DNA from 2 places in the Mesorhizobium sp. M1006 genome. Region 1 is predicted to be linked to the other one. Evidence: predicted binding sites of a transcription regulator. Region 1 holds the regulator's gene; the other holds the start of a gene.
The links. Region 1 encodes PhoB, which activates phosphate uptake and scavenging genes when phosphate is short. Its sites were predicted from a motif close to TGTCATNNANCTGTCAT; they were not measured.

Region 1 (6,186 bases):
CGAGTTCGGTTGCCTTGAGAAATCGGGCAACGATGCCGAGCTCGGATTCCCGTGCCCGGTCTGCCGTGCTGTCGACCGGCGTGTTGGACGTCGTGTCGGTCATGATGTTTCTCCCGCCGGGTTGCCGTCTGCCGCGGATGCCGGAAGCAGCCTAGAAGTTATCCGCCGGAAGCGGAAAAACAACTCTTGTTGAAAAACGCCGCGGCGAGCGGCCGCGGCGTTCGGACTTCTCGGAAACGTCGGCTCAGTTGCAGACTGCAACAGTGCCAGCCGTCACGCCGGCGCAGACCTCTTCTTTCTTGATCCAGCCGGCGTCGATGACGACGTTGAGGTTGTCCTTGGTGATGGCGACCGGGGTCAGGAACAGCGACTTGACGGTATTGCCGCCGGGCGTGGTGAAATCCTTCACGCCGGCAATGTCGGTCATCTGCTTGCCGTCGGCCAGCTGCGAGGCGATCTCGGCGGCATTCTTGCCGAGCTCGCGCGCATCCTTCCACACCGACACGGTCTGTGTGCCGAGCGCGATGCGGTTCAGCGCGGCGTGGTCGCCGTCCTGGCCCGAAACCGGAACCGATCCGGCCAGCCCTTGCGCTGTCAGCGCGGCGACGACGCCGCCGGCAGTGCCGTCATTGGCCGCGACCACGGCATCGACCTTGTTGTCGTTGGCGGTCAGGAACTGTTCCATGTTCTTCTGAGCGTTGGCCGGCAGCCAGCCGTCGGTATAGGCCTCGCCGACATTCTTGATCTTGCCGCTGTCTATTGCCGCCTTCAGCACCTCCATCGAACCGGCAAACAGGAAATCGGCATTCGGATCGGAACCCGAACCCTTGATGAAGACATAGTTGCCTTCCGGCTTCACCTTGAAGACTTCCCGGGCCTGCATGCGGCCGACTTCCTTGTTGTCGAAGGTCAGGTAAAAGACGTCCTTGTTCTCGATCAGCCGGTCGTAGCCGACAACCGGAATACCTTCGTCCAGCGCCTTTTGCACGGCCGGCCCGATGGCCGAGGCGTCCTGCGCCAGGATGATCAGTGCGTTGGCGCCCTGCGAGATCAGGCTCTCGACGTCGGTGAGCTGCTTGCCGGGGTTGGACTGTGCGTCGGCGGAAATATACTTGTCGCCTGCGGCCTCGATGGCCGCCTTCATTGCGGCCTCGTCGGTCTTCCAGCGCTCTTCCTGGAAGTTCGACCAGGAAACGCCGATGACCTTGTCTTTAGCCTGCGCCACCGACGCCAGCGCCAGCGTCATGGCGACACTCGCCAGAATGGCGGTCGTGAATTTCTTCATCATATCCTCCCTGCGCCGCGTACGGCGTGACCAATTGGCTCAAAGACCAGCTTAGAAGCTCTAATTTTTTCGAGCCTCGAAAAAATACTGGTCCGATCTCCGGCTGCTGTCAACATCGATTCTGATGGATTTTGATGACTCTGCGAGTTTTTTCGAGCGTCGGAATAAACGATGACAGCGCCACCTGCATCTGACACTATTTGCCTCATCCGACACTATTTGTCGGACATTACCGACGGCTTCCGGTTCATGAGCGGCCGCGGCAACCGGGAGGAAAGCAAAACAATGTCGGTCGGAATCCGCCATGACGATTTGCGCCGGCGCAACCGGGCGATGGTGATCTCGGCGGTGCGCCGGGCCGGCCAGCCATCGCGTACTGAGATCGCAGCTACCACCGGCCTCAGTCATTCGACCATATCGGCGATTTCTTCCGACCTGATACGGGAAGGCATCCTCGCCGAGAGCAAGCCAAGTGAGCCCGTTTCGTTGAAACGCGGTCGTCCGCAAGTCGGCCTCGCCCTCAACCCGGAAGCGGCGGCGGTGCTGACCGTGGTGTTGTCGCTGAATTTCCTTTCGGCCGCCATTATCGACTACACGGGACAGGTGGTCGCCGAGGAACAGCGCCGGCTGGACACGCTGACTATGCCGCGCGACGAGCTGATCCGTGAATGCATGGCCATCGTCCGGCGCCGGCTGCAGGATCCAGATCTTGACGTCCGCAGTGTCGCCCGCATCGCCCTGGCGATTCAGGGCATTACCGACTCCCCTGCACGCGCCATGCTGTGGTCGCCGATCACGCCGCAGACCGACATCGCCTTTGCCGACATGCTGGAGGACGAATTCGGCATCCCGGCAACGGTGGAGAACGACTGCAACATGATGGCGGTGGCTTTGCGCTGGCGCAATCCGGATCGCTATCGCGATGACTTCATCGCCATCCTGCTTTCGCATGGCATCGGCATGGGGCTGGTGCTGAAGGGCGAACTGTTCACCGGGACGCATTCCTCGGGCGGCGAATTTGGCCACATGATCCATCGTCCGGGCGGCGCGCTCTGCCGTTGCGGGCGGCGCGGCTGCATCGAGGCGTATGCCGGCAACTACGCCATCTGGCGCAACGCCAGGCAGATGAGCGAAGACAGCGAACCGGTCGCCGACGTCAGCGACGCCGACATGCGCGCACTGGCGGCCCGGGCGCGCGAGAAAGATGGGCCGGAACGCGAGGCCTACCGCAAGGCCGGCGAAGCGCTGGGTTTCGGTCTCGGCTCGCTGTTCGCGCTGATCGATCCGGCACCGGTCGCGATGGTCGGCGCCAGTGCCGCCGCCTTCGATCTGATCGAGCCGGCCTTGCGGAAGGCAATCGCCCAGACCGCCGGCGGCCAGCATTCAGGCTCGATCTCCTTCGATACAGAGCCGAACGAATTGCCTCTGATCCGCGAAGGCTGCGCGATGCGGGCGTTAAGCTTCGTCGACCAGGAGATTTTCGCGCCGGGCGCGCAAATGAGGCCCAGCGTCAGAAAGAACGTAGCCTGACCAGGCGGGTCAATCTTCCCTGATCGCATAGCCGGCGCCGCGGATGGTGCGGATGACATCCGGCATCCGGCCGTTGTTGACGGCTTTGCGCAGCCGCCCGACATGCACGTCGACGGTGCGTTCGTCGATGTAGATTGTCTCCCCCCAGACATTATCGAGTAACTGGCTGCGCGAGAAGACACGGCCCGGATGCCGCATCATGAACTCGAGCAGCCGGAATTCGGTCGGCCCGAGCCTGATTTCGCTCTTCTTGCGATAGACCCTGTGCGATTCGCGATCGAGCACGATGTCGCCGACCTTCAGCACGCTGGACAGCACTTCCGGCTTGGCGCGCCGCAGCAGCGCCTTGACCCTGGCCATGAATTCCGGTGTCGAAAACGGCTTGACCAGATAGTCGTCGGCGCCGGTCGAAAGACCGCGCACCCGGTCGCTCTCCTCGCCGCGCGCGGTCAGCATGATGATCGGCAGCCGCTCGGTTTCGGGGCGCACCCGCAACCGACGACAGAGCTCGATGCCGGAAACCGCTGGTATCATCCAGTCGAGCACCAAAAGGTCGGGCACATTCTCCTGCAAACGGATCTCGGCTTCGTCGCCGCGTGTCACCACCTCGACCTGGTAGCCTTCGGATTCGAGATTGTAGCGGAGCAGCACACCCAACGGCTCCTCGTCCTCCACCACCATTATGCGTGGTGCGATCATCGGCTGGGCACCCCCATCATGTCACCGGTGCGGACATTGTCGTTTCGTCCTGCTTCGGACGATTGACCGGCAATTGCTCGCCGGTCAGCACATAATACGCATTTTCGGCGATGTTGGTGACATGGTCGCCGATCCGCTCCAGATTCTTGGCGCAGAACAGCAGGTGCGTGCAAGCGGTGATGTTGCGCGGATCTTCCATCATGTAGGTCAACAGCTCGCGGAACACGGACGTGTATTTAACGTCGATGCGCTCGTCGGCGGCACGAAGCTTGGCCAACGCGGCCGCATCGCCTGCAGCATATTCCTCGATGACACCCTGCACCTGGATGAGAACCAGCTGCGCCATCGCGTCGATGGAATGCGACAGGTCCCGCGGCGTGGCGCTGAGGCCGACCGCACTCACGCGCTTGGCGATATTCTTGGCAAGGTCGCCGATGCGTTCGAGGTCGCCCGCCATGCGGATCGCTCCGACCACATGGCGAAGATCGTGGGCCATCGGCTGGCGTTTGGCGATCAGGGTGATGGCGCGGTCGTCCAGTTCGCGTTGACGCGCATCCATGATGGCGTCGTCGGAAACGACGCGTTGCGCCAGCACGTTGTCGGAATTCAACAGCGCCTTGGTTGCCCCGCCGACCATCGAACCGGCGAGGTCGGCCATGTCGCGGATCAGCTTGCTGATCTGCTCGAGATCCTCGTCGAAAGAAGCGACTGTGTGTTCGCCCATGGTCCTGTCCTCATATGCATGATCGGAACGGCTCAGCCGAAGCGGCCAGTGATGTAGTCCTGCGTGCGCTTCTCGCGGGGCGACGTGAATATCTTCTCGGTCCGGTCGAACTCGACCAGTTCACCCAGATACATGAACGCCGTCTGGCGCGACACGCGCGCCGCCTGCTGCATGTTGTGGGTGACGATGACGATCGTGTAGTCGGCTTGCAATTCGTCGATCAGTTCCTCGATCTTGGCAGTCGACAGCGGGTCGAGCGCCGAAGCCGGTTCGTCGAGCAGAATGACTTCCGGCTTCACCGCCACGGTGCGGGCGATACAGAGCCGCTGCTGCTGGCCGCCGGACAGGCTCAAGCCGCTGGCGTTGAGCTTGTCCTTGACCTCGCTCCACAGCGCGGCGCGCTTCAACGCCTGTTCGACGCGGCCGTCCATCTCGGACTTGCCGAGGTTCTCGTAGAGCCTGACGCCGAAGGCGATGTTCTCGTAGATCGACATCGGGAACGGCGTCGGCTTCTGGAACACCATGCCGATCTTGGTCCTGAGGAGGTTGAGATCCTGCGACCGGTCGAGAATGTTCTTGCCGTCGAGCAGCACCTGGCCCTCGGCCGTCTGTTTTGGGTAGAGCTCATAGATGCGGTTGAACACACGCAGCAGCGTCGATTTCCCGCAGCCCGAAGGGCCGATGAAGGCCGTGACGCTGCGCTCGGGCAGCGACAGGCTGATGTCCTTCAGCGCCTTGCTCTGGCCGTAGTAGAAGTTGAGGTTCTTGACCTCGATCTTCGTCTTCTCGGCGACCGTTTCGGCCATCGTCATGTCTGGGGACAACATCTGTGTCATCTGTCCTCTCTGCGTCCGGTAAGGCTGCGGGCGAGGATGCTCAAGCCCAGAACCGTCAGGGTGATTATGAGTGCGCCGGTCCACGCCAGTTGCTGCCATTCCTCGTAAGGGCTGAGAGCGAACTGGAAGATGGTCACCGGCAGGCTGGCCATCGGCGCGTTGATATTGCTGCTCCAGAACTGGTTGTTGAGCGCGGTGAAGAGCAGCGGCGCCGTCTCGCCGGAAATGCGTGCTATCGCCAGCAATATGCCGGTGACGATGCCGGACAATGCGGCGCGGTAGGCGACCGAACGGATCACCACCCAGCGTGGCGCGCCGATCGCGGCACCGGCTTCACGCAACGCGTTCGGCACCAGGTTGAGCATGTCTTCAGTGGTGCGCACGACCACCGGAATGACCAGGATGGCAAGCGCAACGGCGCCGGCAATGGCCGAGAAATGTCCCATTGGCCGCACCATCAGCTCATAGACAAACAAGCCTATGATGATCGACGGCGCCGACAACAGGATGTCGTTGATGAAGCGGACGACGGTGGTGATGCGCGAAAAGCGTCCATACTCGGCCATGTAGGTTCCCGCCAGCACGCCGATCGGCGTGCCGACGACAACGGCGATGATCGTCATCAGCAGGCTGCCCGTGATGGCATTGAGCAAGCCGCCGGCCTCGCCCGGTGGTGGCGTCATCTCGGTGAAGACCGCGAGCGAAAGCCCGGCTGTGCCCTTATAGACCAACGCGCCGAGAATGAGCGCCAGCCAGGCAAGCCCGATGCCGGCGGCGACGACGCAAAGCGCCATCATCACCGAATTCCTGGCTTTGCGGCGGCTGTGGAGCGATGAGGATGTCGACATCGGTCAGGCTCCCGTACGGGCGTCGATCCGCATCAGCATATAGCGGGCGGCGGCGAGGATCAGGAAGGTGATGACGAAGAGGATCAGGCCGAGCGAAACCAGCGAGGAGGTGTAGAGGTCGCCGTCGGCCTCGGTGAATTCATTGGCGATGGTCGCCGAGATCGTCGTGCCCGGCGCGAACAGGGAGGCACTGATGCGATGTGCGTTGCCGATGACGAAAGTCACCGCCATGGTTTCGCCGAGTGCCCGGCCGAGGCCAAGCAT
Region 2 (6,186 bases), on a different contig from region 1:
AACGACGCCTTCCAGACGTTCTCGCGCAGTTCCTTCGCCGGCGTCCCCAATCTGTTCTGGATGGTGATCCTGGTCGGCATCCCAGCCTACATCTTCCTGCACCACAGCCGCTGGGGCCGCTATCTGTTCTCGGTCGGCTCCAACGCCGAGGCGTCGCGCCTGTCAGGCGTCAACGTCCAGCGCACCATCTACATGGCCTACACGCTGTCGGGGCTGTGTGCGGCCTTCGTCGGCGTGCTGCTTGCCTCGCGCATCGGCATCGGCAATCCGACGCAGGCCGAGGGCTGGGAATTGCAGGCGATCGCCTCCTCGGTGATCGGCGGCACCTCGCTGTTCGGCGCTGTCGGCTCCGTGCACGGACCGCTGCTCGGCGCCTTCATCCTTGCCACCATCAACAACGGCGCCAATCTGCTCAACGTCAACGCCTTCTGGCAGCGCATCATCACCGGCGTGCTGATCATCGTCATCGTCTATTTCGACGGGCTGCGCCGCCGCGGCAAATAGACTGCCTCCCAACAACCGCCGGCCTCGCGACAGCAGGGCCGGCGGTGCCATGAACCGACTGGATTGAAGCATGAAAGCCGTCGTCTGCCGCTCGCCCGGCGAACTTGTCCTCGAAGATCGTCCGGCGCCTGGCGCGCCCCCCGCCGGCTGGGCGCTGGTCGCCGTCAGCCATGTCGGCATCTGCGGCACCGACTATCACATCTTCGAAGGCAAGCACCCGTTCCTCGCCTATCCCCGCATCATGGGCCACGAGGTTTCTGGCACCGTGATCGAGGTTGGCGAGGACGTCGATCTCGCCGTCGGCGAAGCGGTGAACGTCAATCCCTATCTCGCCTGCGGCAAATGCATCGCCTGCCGGCAAGGCAAGCCGAATTGCTGTGTCATGATCGAGGTGCTCGGCGTCCACCGCGACGGCGCCATGTGCGAGCAGATCCTGGTGCCGGCGCAAAATCTTTATCCGGCAAACGGCCTGTCGCTGGCCGATGCTGCCGCCGTCGAATTCCTGGCGATCGGCGCCCATGCCGTGCGGCGCTCGCTCGCTGATCCAGGTGCGCGCACACTGGTCATCGGTGCAGGCCCGATCGGGCTCGGCACGGCGCTGTTCGCCCGCATCGCCGGGCTAGACGTGATGCTGCTCGACATGAGTGCGGAGAGGCTGGGTTTCGCCGAAAGCGAACTCGGCTTCGCGACCCTCGACGGCTCGCGGGGCGCTGCTGCCGACCTGGTGCGGGAAGCAACCGGCGGCGACGGCTTCGACGTGGTTTTCGATGCCACCGGCAACACCCGGTCGGTGCAGTCGGCCTTCGCCCATGTCGCGCACGGCGGGGCGCTGGTCCTGGTCAGCGTCGTCAAGGACGACATCGCCTTTTCCGATCCCGAATTCCACAAGCGCGAGATGATGCTGATCGGCAGCCGCAACGCCCTGCGTGCCGATTTCGACCATGTCGCCGCCTCGATCCGCAACGGCGCGCTGCCGCTGGCAAAGCTGGTCACCCACCGCACCACGCTTGGCGAGACGCCGCACGACCTCGCCCGCTGGGCGCATGAGAAGTCCGGCCTGATCAAGGCCGTCATTCAAGTCGGATGATGCCAGGGCTGCCGCATCTCAGAGCGCCGACAATTTGAGCTCGATCCGCTCGGCCGGGAAGCGCGACTCCGAAAACTGTATCGGCTGACCGTCGGGCGTGACGTTGACGGCGACCGTCACTAGCACGATGGCGCCGGGCTGCAGCTCGAGGTCAGCAAGGTCGGCGGCATCGGCATGGCGCGCCGACAGCACGGTCGATTGCCTGAGATAGTCGTCGATGCCGAAACGTGCCAGCGATGCGGTGATCGAACCGGTTTCCGCCATGGCGGCATCGATGCCGGCAAAGCGCTTGGCATCGAACCAGCCGGCAGCGCGGGACACCGGCATTCCATCGGCTTCGCCGCGCGTTTCCAGGCGTATCACATCGGCGCCCGTCGCAAGGCCTAAGCCCTCTGCGACACGACGGTTGGCCGGCTCGACCGATGACGCGAGTAAGGTGATATGCCGCTCGGACGCCTGTCCTTGCAATCCCTCGGAAAAGCGGGTGCGAGCGCCGATCGGATAAGACAGCCGCTTGCGCGACAGCACGAAGGTGCCGCGCCCCTGCTCCGCCCTGAGCACGCCCTCCTGCACCAGCGCTGCGATAGCGCTACGCACCGTATGGCGGTTGACGCCATAGCGTCCGGCCAACGCGATCTCCGGCGGCAGCGCGGCATTCTCGGGAAAATCGCCGACGGCGATCGAATGCAGTATCTGGTCGGCGATCTGCCGCCACAGCGCGACACCGCTGCGCCGCTCGATGCGGTTGGCTTGTCCGATCATCTCCCGCCCCAATTCTTTGCGCCGATCTTTTGGCCGGTGTCACGTGCCCGTCATGGACACGCGCTAGATAACGAGTATAATTTGTATAGTTGTCTATATCAATAGACAAATTCACGCAAACGAGGAGTACGGCCATGCGAGGACGGGAAGCGCGAGAGCAGGCCGAGCGCAAGGCCGTGATGGCGACGCTGGCGCAATCGGCCGGCGAAGACATCGTCCGCCTGTGGGACGAAACCGGCCTGCCTTGCGAAGCGGAACTTCTGCGTGGCCCCGAAACCGGCCTGGTTACGGTACGCGGCCGCATCGGCGGCGGTGGTGCCCCTTTCAATGTCGGCGAGGCGACGGTCACCCGTGCCACGGTGCGGCTTGCGTCCGGCCATGTCGGCCACTGCTACGCACTTGGTCGCGACAAGCAGAAGGCAAGGCTGGCGGCGATCGCCGATGCGCTGTGGCAGGACCCGGCCCACCGCAATGAGGTCGAGATCAGGATCGTTGCGCCATTGCAGGCGGCACTGGCCAAGGCGCGTGAACAGCGCCGCGCCGAGACGGCGGCGACCAAGGTCGATTTCTTCACCATGGTGCGCGGAGAAGACTGATGGATATCGCCACTCAATCCATTGAAGGCGGCTTCGCCGATCCGGTATTCAATGCCCAGACCGTATTCCGTGCCGTGATGGACGCGATGGCGCGGCCAGGCAGTGTGCAGCCGCTGCCGGCCCTCGCCCACCCCCCGGTGCCGCTGTCGGCCACCGCCGGGGCCGTTGCGCTGGCGCTGTGCGATAACGACACGCCGCTCTGGCTCGACCACGCCTTGCAGGCTTCAGCGACGGTGAAATCCTGGCTTGGCTTTCATACCGGCGCGCCGCTGGCCAACACCCCGGCCGACGCGCATTTCGCGCTGATCGCCACGCCGGCCGAGATGATGGCGCTCGACGGGTTTTCGCAAGGCACCCAGGATTATCCCGATCGCTCCACGACGCTGATCCTCGAGGTCAGCGATCTTGTCTCCGGCGCTCCGCTGCTGCTCGAAGGCCCGGGCATCGAGAAGACGGCGACGATCGCGCCGGCGCAAATGCCGCGCCATTTCGTCGAGCAATGGAAGCAGAACAACCAGCGTTTTCCGCGTGGCGTCGACATCATCCTCGCCACGTCCGAAGCAATTGCCTGCCTGCCGCGCACGACGCGCATCAAGACGATGGAGGCATAGGATGTATGTCGCGGTAAAGGGTGGCGAAGCGGCCATTCGCAACGCCCACAAACTGCTCGCCGACCGCCGGCGCGGCGACCGCTCGGTGCCCGCACTTCGCCTCGACCAGATCGTCGAGCAGCTGGCGCTCGGCGTCGACCGGGTGATGAGCGAAGGTTCGCTCTACGACCGGGAATTGGCGGCACTCGCCATCGTCCAGGCGCGCGGCGACATGATCGAGGCGATCTTCCTGGTTCGCGCCTATCGCACGACGCTGCCGCGTTTCGGCTACACAAGGGCGATCGACACCGGCACGATGCTGGTCGAGCGACGGGTGTCGGCGACCTACAAGGACCTGCCCGGCGGCCAGCTGCTCGGCCCGACTTTCGACTACACCCACCGCCTGCTCGATCCCGAGCTCGCCGCCGGCGGCGATGTCGCCGAACCGGAGCAGCGCGCAGGCGAGGCGGAAGCCATGCCGCGCGTCTCGGCCATCCTCGCCCGCGAAGGCCTGATCGAGCCCGACGGCGACATGCCTGGGGATCATACCCTCGGCGACATCACCCGCGAGCCGCTCGAATTCCCGATGGCGCGCGACATCCGCCTGCAGGCGCTGTCGCGCGGCGACGAGGGGTTTCTGCTGGCGCTCGGCTATTCCACCCAGCGCGGCTACGCGCGCAACCATCCCTTCGTCGGCGAGGTTCGCATCGGCGAGGTCGAACTGGAACTGGACGTGCCGGAACTGCCCTTTGCCGTGCCGCTCGGCAGCATCCGCGTCACCGAATGCCAGATGGTCAACCAGTTCAAGGGCTCGGCCAAGGCGCCGCCGCAATTCACCCGCGGCTATGGCCTCGTCTTCGGCCAGAGCGAGCGCAAGGCCATGGCCATGGCGCTATGCGACCGCGCGCTGCGCGCCTCGGAGTTGGGTGAGGATGTCATCGCCGCAGCGCAGGACGAGGAGTTCGTCATCTCGCATTCCGACAATGTCCAGGCGACCGGCTTCGTCGAGCATCTGAAGCTGCCGCATTATGTCGACTTCCAGGCCGAGCTCGACCTCGTGCGCCGCATGCGCGCCGAGCATGATGCCCGCGAAAATGCCGGCAAGGCCGAAGAAAAGAGGGAGGCAGCGGAATGAGTGCACAACCAGCGGACATCGCCACCTACAACTTCGCCTATCTTGACGAGCAGACCAAGCGGATGATCCGCCGCGCCATCCTCAAGGGCATTGCCATCCCCGGCTACCAGGTGCCGTTTGCCTCGCGCGAAATGCCGATGCCCTATGGCTGGGGCACCGGCGGCGTGCAGGTCACCGCTTCGATCATTGGCCCGGACGATGTGCTCAAGGTCATCGACCAGGGCGCCGACGACACCACCAATGCGGTTTCGATCCGCGCCTTCTTCAAGAAGGTCGCCAATGTCGCCGTCACCACCGAGACGGCCAAGGCGACCATCATCCAGACGCGCCACCGCATTCCCGAATATCCGCTGAGTGCCGGCCAGGTGCTGGTCTATCAGGTGCCCATCCCCGAACCGCTGCGCTTCCTCGAACCACGCGAGACGGAGACGCGCAAGATGCATGCGCTGGAGGAATACGGTCTGATGCATGTAAAACTCTACGAAGACATCGCCAGGCATGGCCGCATCGCCACCACCTACGCCTACCCGGTCAAGGTTGAGGGCCGCTATGTGATGGATCCCTCGCCGACGCCGAAATTCGACAATCCGAAGATGCACCGTTCGCCGGCTTTGCAATTGTTCGGCGCCGGCCGCGAAAAGCGCATCTACGCGCTGCCGCCCTTCACCGATGTGGTCAGCCTCGATTTCGAGGACCATCCGTTCGAGGTGCAGACCTTCGACCAGCCCTGCGCGCTGTGCGCGGCCGAGAACGTCTATCTCGACGAGGTCATCCTCGACGACCATGGCGGCCACATGTTCGTCTGCTCCGATACCGATCATTGCGAGAGGCGGCGCGCGGAAGGCCACTGCGGCCATCTCGCGCCCGAGACCCATCTTGCCCCAGGAAAAACGGAGCCGGCGCAATGACAGACGAACCGCTGCTGCGCGTTTCGGCGCTGTCCAAATTCTACGGCTCGCGCGTCGGCTGCGAGAACGTCACATTCGACCTCTGGTCGGGCGAAGTGCTGGCGGTGGTCGGCGAATCCGGTTCCGGCAAGACGACTTTGCTCAACTGCCTGTCAACTCGACTGCTGCCCAGCTCCGGCACCGCCAGCTACCGGATGCGCGGCGGCCAGTTTCGCGAACTTTACCGCATGAGCGAGGCCGAGCGCCGCTTCCTGATGCGCACCGATTGGGGTTTTGTCCATCAGAACCCGGCCGACGGGCTGCGCATGACGGTGTCGGCCGGCGCCAATGTCGGCGAGCGGCTGATGGCGGTCGGCGACCGCCACTATGGAAAAATCCGCGCCACCGCGGTCGACTGGTTGTCGCGTGTCGAGATCGACGAAGACCGCATCGACGACGAGCCGCGCGCCTTTTCCGGAGGCATGCGCCAGCGCCTGCAGATCGCCCGCAACCTCGTCACCGGGCCGCGGCTGGTGTTCATGGACGAGCCAACCGGCGGCCTCGACGTCTCGGTGCAGGCGCGCCTGCTCGATCTGTTGCGCGGCCTGGTCACCGATCTCGGCCT

Region 2: phnF (phosphonate metabolism transcriptional regulator PhnF) is a predicted target of PhoB. The motif match lies at 2,391-2,407, and genes of this name have one in related genera.

Annotation. Positions count from the first base shown of each region.
Region 1 is NZ_JAMYMZ010000018.1:35,994-42,179, forward strand. It holds gene NKH60_RS18595 (sugar ABC transporter permease) at 1-103, opposite strand, end outside; gene xylF (D-xylose ABC transporter substrate-binding protein) at 245-1,285, opposite strand; gene NKH60_RS18605 (ROK family protein) at 1,571-2,815, shown strand; gene phoB (phosphate regulon transcriptional regulator PhoB) at 2,825-3,514, opposite strand; gene phoU (phosphate signaling complex protein PhoU) at 3,531-4,238, opposite strand; gene pstB (phosphate ABC transporter ATP-binding protein PstB) at 4,271-5,074, opposite strand; gene pstA (phosphate ABC transporter permease PstA) at 5,071-5,922, opposite strand; gene pstC (phosphate ABC transporter permease subunit PstC) at 5,926-6,186, opposite strand, start outside.
Region 2 is NZ_JAMYMZ010000037.1:19,348-25,533, reverse strand. It holds gene NKH60_RS26185 (ABC transporter permease) at 1-504, shown strand, start outside; gene NKH60_RS26180 (zinc-binding alcohol dehydrogenase family protein) at 575-1,591, shown strand; gene phnF (phosphonate metabolism transcriptional regulator PhnF) at 1,610-2,353, opposite strand; gene phnG (phosphonate C-P lyase system protein PhnG) at 2,488-2,949, shown strand; gene phnH (phosphonate C-P lyase system protein PhnH) at 2,949-3,560, shown strand; gene NKH60_RS26160 (carbon-phosphorus lyase complex subunit) at 3,562-4,674, shown strand; gene NKH60_RS26155 (alpha-D-ribose 1-methylphosphonate 5-phosphate C-P-lyase PhnJ) at 4,671-5,582, shown strand; gene phnK (phosphonate C-P lyase system protein PhnK) at 5,579-6,186, shown strand, end outside.